DNA from 3 places in the Microbacterium sp. GXS0129 genome. Region 2 is predicted to be linked to each of the others. Evidence: predicted binding sites of a transcription regulator. Region 2 holds the regulator's gene; each other region holds the start of a gene.
The links. The regulator HrcA, encoded in region 2, represses chaperone genes, less so after heat shock. The targets are predictions, from matches to a motif close to TTNGCACTCGNNNNNNNCGAGTGCNAA.

Region 1 (3,967 bases), on a different contig from region 2:
AGCGCAGCGATCGACGCAGCGTTCTGCAGAGCCGAACGGGTGACCTTGGTCGGGTCGATGATTCCCTGTGCGAACAGGTCACCGTACTCACCCGTGGCAGCGTTCAGGCCCGAGCCCGAGGGGAGCTCGGCGACCTTGTGCGCCACGACGCCGGCCTCGAGGCCCGCGTTGACGGCGATCTGCTTCAGCGGAGCCTCGATGGCGACGCGCACGATGTTCGCACCCGTTGCCTCGTCGCCCTCGAGCGACAGCCCCTCGAAAGCGGTCTTGCCGGCCTGGATCAGCGCGACACCACCACCGGGGACGACACCCTCTTCGACAGCGGCCTTCGCGTTGCGGACGGCGTCCTCGATGCGGTGCTTGCGCTCCTTGAGCTCCACCTCGGTGGCAGCGCCGGCCTTGATGACAGCAACACCGCCGGCGAGCTTCGCCAGGCGCTCCTGCAGCTTCTCGCGGTCGTAGTCGGAGTCGGTGTTCTCGATCTCGCGACGGATCTGCGTGACGCGACCCTCGATCTGAGCCGAGTCACCGGCGCCCTCGACGATGGTGGTCTCGTCCTTGGTGACGATGACCTTGCGAGCGCGGCCGAGCAGGTCGAGGGTGGCGTTCTCGAGCTTGAGACCGACCTCCTCGGTGATGACCTGTCCACCGGTGAGGATGGCGATGTCCTGCAGCTGAGCCTTGCGACGGTCGCCGAAGCCCGGAGCCTTGACGGCGACCGACTTGAAGATGCCGCGGATCTTGTTCAGCACGAGCGTCGCGAGAGCCTCGCCCTCGACGTCCTCGGCGATGATGACCAGTTCCTTGCCGTCCTGGATCACCTTGTCGACGATCGGCAGCAGGTCCTTGATGTTGCCGATCTTCTGGTTGGCGATGAGGATGTACGGGTCCTCGAAGACAGCCTCCTGGCGCTCCGGGTCCGTGACGAAGTACGGGTTCAGGTAGCCCTTGTCGAAGCGCATGCCCTCGGTGAGCTCGAGCTCGGTGCCGAAGGTGTTGGACTCCTCGACGGTGACAACGCCCTCCTTGCCGACCTTGTCGATCGCCTCGGCGATCAGCTCGCCGATGGCGGTGTCAGCAGCGGAGATCGACGCGGTCGCAGCGATCTGCTCCTTGGACTCGATCGGCTTCGCGTTGGCGTGCAGCTGCTCGATGATGGCAGCGACAGCCTTCTCGATGCCCTTCTTGAGCGAGATGGGGTCGGCGCCGGCCGCGACGTTGCGCAGACCCTCGCGGACGAGCGCCTGAGCCAGAACCGTGGCGGTGGTGGTACCGTCACCGGCGACGTCGTCGGTCTTCTTGGCGACCTCCTTGACGAGCTCCGCACCGATCTTCTCGTACGGGTCATCCAGCTCGATCTCCTTGGCGATGGAGACACCATCGTTGGTGATCGTGGGGGCGCCCCACTTCTTCTCGAGCACGACGTTGCGACCGCGCGGGCCGAGCGTCACCTTGACGGCGTCGGCCAGGATGTTCAGGCCGCGCTCGAGGCCACGACGGGCCTCCTCGTCGAAAGCGATCATCTTTGCCATGTGTGTGTCGTCCCTCCCGGACGTAGGCGAATCTTCGTTAGCACTCGATGAGGATGAGTGCTAATCCTCATTCTGGCACTCGACCTAGGAGAGTGCAAGCGACGCACACCGCCTTCCCAGAGACCTCCCCCGGGCCGGCTCGACGGGGTCAGCCGGCGTCGGCGCCGAAGTCCACGCCCAGCACCACGGTCAGCTGACGGCCCGCCGAGTCGTCGATCGGCTTGTACGCGTCGCTCTGCGCGACCTGAGCGATACCGAGCGCGGACGCCAGTGCTCGCGCCGGCCCCTCGTCGGCCGCGTCGCTGAAGTAGACGGTGGACGTCGCGAAGTCCTGCTGGTCCGCTTCCGAGGTCGCCACGGCGTCCTCGGCATAGCCGACACCGACCGCGAGCGACTTCGCACGGTCGGTCTGCGCCGGGTCCGGACCGGCGTTGAGGATCCACACCGTGTAACTGGTGTCCACAGCGCCGACGGGAGCCGTGGATTCGACGGCGGCCGGCGTGGAGGGCTCGGGGCCGAAGGAGATGCGATCCGTCCACAGCAGCGACAGGAAGACACCCACGGCGAACAGGACCACCGCGGCGACGGCCGCCCAGAGGACGATCAGCCCGGCACGCATCCGGGGGTTCTCGGCGCGATGCGCGCCCACCCGGTGACGTTCGCGAGGCACGTCGTCGAAGCGGTCGCGCGGCTGAGTGTTGGTGGGCACCCGACGATGCTACCGGGAGTGTCCGAGAGCCACGTGCAGGAAGCGCCGGACCGGCATCAGGCGATCGCCGCGCGGACCGGCGCGCGCTGCGGCGTGCGGCGCGCACGATCCGCATCACGAAGGCGGCGCAACCGCCGCACGAGAAGCGGATCATGTGCCAGCGCGGCCGGGGAATCCAGAAGCCGGCCCAGGATCTGGTAGTAGCGCACGGCCGACAGGTCGAGAACCGTGACGATCTCCTCCTCCTTGCGCGCCGAGTGCATCGGGAAGCGCGACTCGAAATCGAGGATGGCGATGTCTCGTGAGGTGAGGATGGTGGCGTTCATGACGGCAACGCTACGGCGGGCCACCGACACTCAGTCCAGCATGCGTACCCAGCGGCCGACTGGGTCGACGGCCGCGATCACCTCACCGTCGAGGGCCAGAGCAAAGCCTTCGGCGAGATCGGGAACGGGCGCGGTCCATCCGTCGTGCAGCCCCGGGGCGTCCATCGTGATCCACCGCGCACCGCTCGATCGGATCGCGCCGATCAGCTCGGCACGCGCGGCGCGGGGAAGGAAGGGCAGAATCCCGGGCGTGGAGATCACCGGCGTCAGCTCCCCCGGCACCTCAGCGAGGAGGGCCGCGATCACCGCCGCCCCGTCCGTCGCCAGATCACCCGGCCACAGCGCGGGTGGATCGGCGGCGACGACGTCGAGCGCCGCCTCGATCCGTTCCGCTCGCCCGGCCTCTCCCGGCCACACCAGCGCGGTGAGCCAGTCCCGATCATCCGTGTTGCGGGCATCCAGCGGGTCCCGATCGACCCCGGCGCGCCAGCCGATGGCGGGGAGGACGGCGGGAACCGGGCCATCCGAGCGCCAGTGGCTCTCCAGAACGACGGCGCTCGACGCCTCCCCCACCGTGATCGCTCCCTCCGACGCGGCGAATCGGTAGGCGTATCGATCCGGGTAGAGGCAGAGTCCGGCGGCCGCGCCCAGCTCCAGGAGCGCGATCGGCTCTGTGATCCGCGAGAGCGCGGGCAGCAGCGCCGCGCAGCGCAGCGGTTCGTTGGTCTGCACCGATCGGCGCATTGCGAGCTCTCGCAGCCGCGCGCCCTGCGTCCGCAGCACCTCGGTGAGCTCGTGAGTGCTCTCGCCCGCTCCCAGCACGCGCGCGAGGGCGAACACGAGCGGGGGCTGGCGACGTTGCTCCGGCAGCGTGGCGATCACCGCGGCCGAGGCCGAATCCTGCGCTACGGCACGAGCCCACCGTTCGTACACCTCGCTGCGCCCGGGTGCTTCTTCCCGCGCGAACCTGGCATAGCGCTCCTGCACGTTCGAGACGGTCACCCGCTCATTCTCTCCCAGCACACAGGTCCACGCGGAACAGGCAGCCGGCCGGCGGTGTTGAATGGAGAGAAACCAGGAGGACACATGTCGCACAGCGAGAACAACGCGTCGTACACCGTGAACAAGTCCCAGCAGGAGTGGCGCGAGCAGCTGGATCCGGCTCGCTTCGCGGTGCTCCGCGAAGCCGCGACGGAGCGCGCCTGGACGGGCGAGCTGCTGGATGAGCACCGCGCGGGTCTCTACACCTGTGGAGCCTGTGGCGCGGAGCTGTTCCAGAGCGGGACCAAGTTCGACTCCGGCTGCGGCTGGCCGAGCTTCTACGAGTCGGTTCGGCCCGAAGCCGTGGAGCTGATCGAGGACACGTCGCTGGGAATGGTACGCACGGAGGTGCGGTGCGC
Region 2 (3,967 bases):
TCGGCCAGCGACTGCGGTGCGTCCGTGCCCGACATGCGCTTCGCCTCGTCGTCGTCCAGGGTGTCGAAGACGAACCCCAGCTCCAGCGCATGCGCGGCCCGGAGATCTCGCACCGGACTCTGCCAGGCGAACTCGTACACGTATGTGGGAGCGGTGCGAGCCGCCGCGACACGCAGCATGGGCGCGCGCAGCAGGTACTCCGTCGCGATCTGACCGAACACCTCGCCAACCGAGGCGCGTGGCCACACGCGCCGGCAGGCGGCCACAGCGGCACCGGGAATCCGCAGGGCGAGTCGTGCCAGTAGGAGCTTGCCCGCCGTGATGCTCTCCAGCGCCGCGGGTGGGAACCAGAGACGATACTCGTCGGTGTTCGTGCCGATGAGCACCGGGATGTCGGCATCGACGATGGCCGTCTCCGGCTCGTCAGGCAGATCCTCGGACAGGGCGAGCGCGAAGGCCGGTGCACCCCCGATCGGTGATGACCCCGCCGCCTGCTCCACTCGCGCCGCAACGATCTTGTCGGGTGCGAGCTCCGCGAAGGCGGCGCTGGTGGCCGCGACGCCGAGGCGCTTCGCCAGCGCGCGCGTGACACGACCCGCCTTCTTCGGCTTCTGCGCGGACAGCGGTCCGGACTGAATGATCGCGCCGGCTGCGAGGCGCCGGGTGTCCGGCATCGACAGGAGCGCGGCGACGATTGCACCCCCAGCCGACTCGCCCATCAGGGTGATGCGTGCGGGATCTCCTCCGAAGGCGGCGATCTCCTCGTGCACCCACCGCAGCGCCGCGGCGGCGTCGGCGACGCCGAGGTTCAGCGCACTGTCATCGTCGAACACCGAGAATCCTTCGGAGCCCAGGCGATAGTTGATCGAGACGAACACGATCCCGTCGCGGGCGAAGGCCGTGCCGTCGTAGACGGACAGGGCCGCCGTCCCGCGCTCCAGGGCGCCGCCGTGGATCCAGAGGATCACGGGTGCCCCGTCGGCATCCGCCGGGCGCCACACATTGGCGGTGAGGACGTCCTCCCCGGCGATCGCGATCGAGCCCAGCAGTTCCGCGGTCGCTCCCTGGTACGGCGCCTGGGGGGCAGTGGCGCCGAACGCCGTGGCGTCACGCACGCCCTCCCAGGCGGATACGGGCCGGGGAGCGCGGAACCGGTTCGCGCCGAAGGGCGCCTCCGCATAGCTGATGCCCAGATACCTCTCCACATCGCCGGTACGGGCACCGCGAACTGCTCCGGCGCTGATGACTCGGGTGACATCGTCGTCGCTCATTCCGCCATGCTAGTTGCACACGCGCTGCGCTCGTCCGCCGCGATCCGCCGAGTCGGAGCGCGCATCCAGGCGAAGTCGGTAGAATTGGCACTCAGAGCATTCGAGTGCCAGCAGCAGAGGAGGCGACATGGTCACTGAGCGCGGCCTGCGCGTCCTTCGGGCCATCGTCGAGGACTACGTCGACACCAATGAGCCCGTCGGCAGCAAGTCGATCGTCGACCGGCATCATTTCGGCGTCTCCGCCGCCACGATCCGCAATGACATGGCCCTGCTGGAGGAGGAGGAGCTCATCGCGGCTCCGCACACCTCGTCGGGTCGTGTGCCCACGGACAAGGGCTATCGGATGTTCGTCGACCACCTCGCGGAGTTGCGACCCCTCACCGCGGCACAGCGCACGGCCATCACCTCGTTCCTCACCGACCCCGCCGATCTCGACGACCTCCTCGGACGGACGGTGCGTCTGCTCACACAGCTCACCGGTCAGGTGGCGCTGGTGCAGTACCCCTCGTTCGCGCGCGCCACCGTCACGCACGTCGAGATCGTGCGCATTGCGGAGCGTCGCGTGCTCGTGATCGTCGTGACCGACACCGGCCGGGTCTCGCAGCGTGTCGGCGGCATCAGCGAGGACATCGACGAAGCCGACACCGCCGTGCTGCGCGCCCGCCTGAACACCCTCATCACGGGGCACTCGGTCGGTCGTGCCGCGGAGCGGCTGTCCGCCGAGGCGCCGTCGGTCACGGAGCAGCGCTCCGTCTATCATGACGTCGCCGCACTCGTCGCGGAGGAGCTGGAGGAGTTCCGCCAGGATCGTCTGGTGATGGCGGGAGCAGCGACCCTGGCTCGGCGTGAGCAGGACTTCCGCGGCAGCATCCACCCCCTGCTGGAGGCCATCGAGGAACAGGTGACGCTCCTGCGCCTGATGGGGGAGATGACCGCAGGGGAGAACGGCCTCTCGGCCAGCATCGGACGCGAGAACGCGCCCTTCGGACTTGCGGAGGCGGCTGTGGTCGCCAGCGACTACGACGCCTCCGGATCGAGCGCGCGGGTGGGGCTCATGGGCCCCACCCGCATGGACTATTCCAGCAACCTCGCGGCGGTGCGGGCCGTAGCCCGCTACCTCACGCGACTGCTGGACGACGACGAAGCGCGCCGCTGAGGCGCACAGGGGACCGTCCCCGAGAAAGGTGACTGTGGCCGACCACTACGAAGTCCTGGGCGTCTCACGAGAGGCGAGCCCGGAGGAGATCAAGAAGGCGTACCGGCGTCTGGCGCGCGAACTCCACCCCGATGTGAATCCGTCGGCGGACGCCGAGGACAAGTTCAAAGAGGTCACCCACGCCTACGACGTGCTGAGCGATCCGGAGCAGCGTCGGCGTTACGACATGGGCGGCGACGACGCGTTCGGCGGCGGCGGATTCGGCGGGTTCGGCGACATCTTCGAGACCTTCTTCGGCGCGGCGGCCGGCGGCGGCGGACGCGGCGGACGCCCGCGTTCCCGGCGGGAGCGCGGCCAGGATGCGCTGGTGCGGGTGACGCTGGAGCTCGGCGACGTCATCTTCGGCGTGCACCGCGATATCGAGGTGGACACGGCGGTGCTCTGTGAGACCTGTGAGGGTTCGTGCTGCGCGCCCGGCACCTCCCCGCAGACTTGTGACATCTGTCACGGCACCGGACACGTGCAGCGCCAGGTGCGTAGCCTGCTCGGCAACGTTCTGACCACCCAGCCGTGCAACGTGTGCCAGGGTTACGGCACGACGATCCCGAGCCCCTGCGCCACGTGCGCCGGACAGGGACGGGTCCGCTCGCGCCGGACGGTAGGCCTGGACATCCCGGCGGGCGTCGAGACCGGCCTGCGCCTCCAGCTCCCCGGCTCCGGGGAGGTCGGCCCTGCGGGCGGTCCCAACGGCGACCTCTACATCGAGGTGACCGTCGCGCCCGACGCGGCCTTCTCCCGCGACGGCGATGATCTGCTCGCCACGCTCGAGGTGTCCATGACGGACGCGATCCTCGGCACCGAGACGCGCATCGAGTCCCTCGACGGTCCCGTCGATCTGGAGATCCGCCCGGGCGTGCAGTCTGGCGATGTCCTCACCATCAAGGAGCGCGGCATCACGCCGCTGCGCGGCAGCCGCCGCGGAGACCTCCGCGTCGGCGTCCAGGTGGTCACCCCGACGCGCCTGGATGCGAAGCAGCGCGCGCTGATCGAGGACTTCGCCGCGCGGACGAAGGCTCCTACGCCGAAGCTGGCGGAGTTCCAGCAGGGTCTGTTCTCCAAGCTCCGCGATCGCTTCCGGTCACACTGATGGCGCTGCACTTCCTCGTCGAGGATCCGGCGGAGCTCGCGGGCGATGACATCGTGCTCACGGGTGCGGAGGCGCATCACGCGGCCACGGTTCGCCGCGTGCGCGTCGGGGAGACGGTCACGGTCGGCGACGGTCGCGGCGCGTGGCACACGGGCGAGGTGACCGACCTCGCCCCCAAGCGGGTGGTCGTGCACCTCACCGCGCGCTCCACCGTGCCGGCGGCATCACCGCGGCTCGTGCTCGTGCAGGCCCTCGCGAAGGGGGACCGGGACGAGCGTGCGGTGCAGGCGGCCACCGAGCTGGGCGTCGATGAGATCGTGCCCTGGCAGGCGGCGCGCAGCGTGTCTCGCTGGGACGCGGCCAAAGCCGCCAAGGGTGTCCAGCGCTGGGCGA
Region 3 (3,967 bases), on a different contig from region 2:
CGCGGCGAGTTTCGGGTCACGGAAGACGGCGATCACACGCGACCAGCCGCGGGTCACCGCCAGCGCCACGAGGCAGAACACCACCGAGAACACGATCCGCCAGGCGACCGTCTCCCAGGCACCCGTCGGTACCAGGATGAGGAAGTAGACCGGGAGGACTCCCCAGAGCAGATACGCGGAGAGAGTGCTCAGGAATCCGACGGTTTCGTCGCTGGTGCGGCGCTGCGCGGGTGCGCTCTTCACTGCTTCCTCCGGGAGTCGATGACGGGGGTGGGTGCCGTCTCGATGCGCTGCATCGGTCCGGTGGCGGTCGTGGGGATGCCGCGCGCGAGTCTTCGTTCGCGGCGGCGGGCGGCGAGGGTGATCAGACTGTCCACCACCAGCAACGCCACGGCTCCCCAGACGATTCCGAAGCCGAGCAGACGCGCGGGCGGCATCGGCTCGCCGAGGATCACGGCGCCGGCGACGAACTGGATGATCGGTTCGATGAACTGCAGGATGCCGATGTAGATGAGCGGAACACGTCGGGTCCCCGCGGCGAAGAGCAGCAGCGGGAGCGCAGTCACCACACCCGACAGCGGGACCATCGCGGTGTTGAGCGCTCCGTGGCTGCCCCACTCCAGCCCGCGGGTGACGGCGATCACCACGAGCTGGATCACCGCGATCGGCAGCGTCCACAGTGTCTCCAGGGTCAGCCCGCTGATGGCGTCCACCCGCGCGCCGATCTTCTTCTTGACGAATCCGTACAGTCCGAACGTGACGGCCATGAGGAGTGCCATCCACGGCACCGTGCCGTAGATGACCGACAGCACGACGACGGCGAGCAGTGACAGGCCGAACGCCGCCCACTGCAGTGCGCGCAGCCGTTCGTGGAAGAAGACGATGCCCAGCACCACGGAGATGATCGGCGTGATGAAGTAACCGAGGCTGGATTCCAGCACGTTGCCGGTGGTGGCGGCCAGGGTGAACAGATACCAGTTCAGATAGATGATGCCCGCGGCCAGCCCGCACAGCAGCAGCACCCGTGGCTGGCGGATCACAGCCGAGATGTTCGACCACCCGCGCGTGACGGCGACGAGGATGGCGCAGAACACCAGCGAGAACACCACACGCCAGCCAACGATCTCATCGGCTCGCAGCGGGATCAGCAGCAGGAAGAACAGGGGAACGATCCCCCACAGCACGTAACTTCCCGATGCGTAGAGGATCCCCTTCCCGCGCTCCTCCGCAGGGGCGCGGTCCGTCATCACTTCAGCAGTCTATGGCTCCCCGCCGCGCACGCCTGCCCGTCCCCCGGGGTGCAGAGACATGACGAAGGCCCGTGTGCGGTGCACACGGGCCTCCGGACGAAAGCGTCAGCCGAGGATCAGCGAACGACGACCGCCAGAACATCGCGAGCGGAGAGCACGAGGAACTCCTCGGCACCGAACTTCACCTCGGTGCCGCCGTACTTGCTGTAGAGCACGCGGTCACCGACGGCGACGTCGAGCGGAACGCGGTTGCCGTTGTCGTCGATGCGACCGGGGCCCACGGCCACGACCTCGCCCTCCTGGGGCTTTTCCTTGGCGGTGTCGGGGATGACCAGTCCACTGGCAGTGGTCTGCTCAGCCTCGACCTGCTTGATGACGATGCGGTCCTCGAGCGGCTTGATGGAAACCGACACGGTTTACCTCTTCCTTCTTGCGATTCAAGACTCGTTAGCACCCGCACTAGTCGAGTGCTAATGCCAGTGTAGGACGGTGGCTGGCACTCACGCAATGCGAGTGCCAATCCTTCAGCAACCGGTCAGACTGCGCCGCGCGGAGGGCGGCCCGTAGGCTGTCGGAGTGGAGATGAGCGAGCTGAGGGCCCTGCTGACGCCGGAGGGCCTCGCCCTCCTCGATGCGACGGGTGGGATCGTCACGAGCGACGACGCCCTGCGCGCCGTCTCGCGCCTGCGCGCCGCAGGCCACGGACCGGAACTCGTCTCCGCCGTCGTCACCCAGGCCCGGCTGCGCACGCGCGCGGCGGCGAAGTTCGGACCGTTCGCCGAGCGCATGCTGTTCACCCGCGCCGGCCTGGAGCAGGCTACGCGCATGCCCGTCGCCGCACGCCATGCCGGGCGGTTCCGCGCGGCCGGACTGACCAGTGTGGCAGACCTCGGCTGCGGTATCGGCGGCGATTCCCTCGCCTTCGCCGGCGCAGACCTTCGGGTGCTCGCCGTGGACGCCGACGAGGTCACAGCCGCGATCGCCGCGTACAATCTCGCGATCTTCGGGGACGACGTCCGCGTGCAGCATGCGCGTGCTGAGGAGACCGACCTCGGCGACGTCGAGGCCGCATGGCTCGATCCGGCGCGCCGCACCGCCGGTCACTCCGAGACGACGCGAGTGGGTGCCCACGAGTACACCCCGTCTCTGCCCTGGGTGTATGAGCTGGCCGAACGCATGCCGCTGGGGGTCAAGCTCGGCCCCGCGCACGATCGCGCCGAGATCCCGGACGGGGCGGAAGCTCAGTGGGTGAGCGACGGCGGATCGGTGGTGGAGCTCGCGCTGTGGTTCGGCGCACTCGCGCGTCCGGGAATCGGTCGCTCCGCCCTGGTCATGCGCGGCGACGAGTCCCACGAACTGAGCGCATCGGCCGACACCGAGGACGAGCCGGTGCGCCCCCTGGGCGCCTTCCTCCATGAGCCCGACGGCGCCGTGATCCGGGCGCGGCTGATCGGGGAGGTCGCCCGGTCGCTGGATGCCGGAATGCTCTCCCCGGCAATCGCCTACGTCACCGGGGACGCGGCGCTCACCAGCCCGTTCGTACAGTCGTTCCGGGTACGTGAGGAGCTCCCGACCGACCCCAAGCAGCTCGCTCGCGCGCTGAAGGCACGCGACATCGGCACCCTGGAGATCAAGAAGCGCGGCGTGGACGTCGACCCCGCCGCGCTGCGACGCAAGCTCAAGCTCACCGGCAGTGAGTCGGCGACCCTGTTCCTCACTCGGCGGGGCGATACGCGCGTCGCGATCCTCGCGGATCGCGTCTGACAGGTCGCCTCAGAACCACCAGCCCACCTGGCGACCGACCCACCAGATCCAGCCCGCGCTGTAGATGAGCGAGAGGATGCTGAGGCCGATGGCCCAGCGCCCGAGCGCGGTGCTCTCCGCCGGGCGCCGGACGGCCACGATGCCGAGGACCAGCGCGAAGATGCCGAGGGGGAAGAGCCAGCCGACCACGCACGAGCCGATGAGCGCGGAGATGGAGAACGAGAGCGCGCTGCCCCCGATGCCCTTGCGCACGAGCGCGGCGGGCGCCCACACCACCTCCGGACGTGCTGCGGATTCGTCTGCCACCGGAGGCGCGCCGCGCAGTTCGGGGTCGTCTGCAGGGTCGGGGATCTGACGGATCACCGAGATCTCGGCGGTCCAGCCGGTGTGCTCCGGGTCGATTTCGGCGAGGATGTCCTTCGAGATCAGGTCCTCACGCACGGCCGACTCGACGACGGTGTCGTCGTCGAGAGAAGGATCCCCGCCGTCCGGCGGTGTTCCCGACCCGGTGCGCGCGTCCTCAGCCATCGCGACCCGCACTCGGTGCCGGCGCCACCTGGATCTCGGTGACCGGCAGCGTCGAATCCGCGCCGAACGCGAGCGTGGAAGCTCCACGCCCCGACATGATGAGCTCCGAGGCGAGCCCGGCGATCATCGCGCCGTTGTCGGTGCACAGCGACAACGGCGGGATCCGCACCGTGACGCCCGCCTTCGCGCCCCGCTCGAGCGCGACCTCCCGCAGCCGGCGGTTGGCGATGACTCCGCCTCCGAGGAGCAGGCGCGGGACGCCGTACTGCGCGCACGCGTCGAGGGCCTTCGTGACGAGCACGTCGACCACCGCCTCGCGGAAGCTCGCTGCGACGTCCGCGACCGGGATCTCCTCCCCCGCCGCACGCTTCTGCTCCACCCAGCGCGCCACCGCGGTCTTCAGACCGGAGAACGAGAAGTCATAG

Region 1: a site for HrcA is predicted at 1,570-1,596, ahead of groL (chaperonin GroEL). Genes of this name have one in related genera too.
Region 3: a site for HrcA is predicted at 1,744-1,770, ahead of groES (co-chaperone GroES). Genes of this name have one in related genera too.

What each region holds. Positions count from the first base shown of each region.
Region 1 covers NZ_JBIZVZ010000003.1:178,769-182,735, forward strand. Annotated here, with positions in the region: gene groL (chaperonin GroEL) at 1-1,532, opposite strand, end outside; gene ACIQJ5_RS11100 (LytR C-terminal domain-containing protein) at 1,681-2,241, opposite strand; gene ACIQJ5_RS11105 (DUF3263 domain-containing protein) at 2,298-2,567, opposite strand; gene ACIQJ5_RS11110 (DUF2332 domain-containing protein) at 2,598-3,569, opposite strand; gene msrB (peptide-methionine (R)-S-oxide reductase MsrB) at 3,654-3,967, shown strand, end outside.
Region 2 covers NZ_JBIZVZ010000002.1:559,537-563,503, reverse strand. Annotated here, with positions in the region: gene ACIQJ5_RS09120 (carboxylesterase/lipase family protein) at 1-1,271, opposite strand, end outside; gene hrcA (heat-inducible transcriptional repressor HrcA) at 1,399-2,427, shown strand; gene dnaJ (molecular chaperone DnaJ) at 2,462-3,574, shown strand; gene ACIQJ5_RS09105 (16S rRNA (uracil(1498)-N(3))-methyltransferase) at 3,574-3,967, shown strand, end outside.
Region 3 covers NZ_JBIZVZ010000001.1:629,210-633,176, reverse strand. Annotated here, with positions in the region: gene rarD (EamA family transporter RarD) at 1-243, opposite strand, end outside; gene rarD (EamA family transporter RarD) at 240-1,247, opposite strand; gene groES (co-chaperone GroES) at 1,367-1,663, opposite strand; gene ACIQJ5_RS02785 (SAM-dependent methyltransferase) at 1,827-3,014, shown strand; gene ACIQJ5_RS02780 (hypothetical protein) at 3,024-3,542, opposite strand; gene tsaD (tRNA (adenosine(37)-N6)-threonylcarbamoyltransferase complex transferase subunit TsaD) at 3,535-3,967, opposite strand, start outside.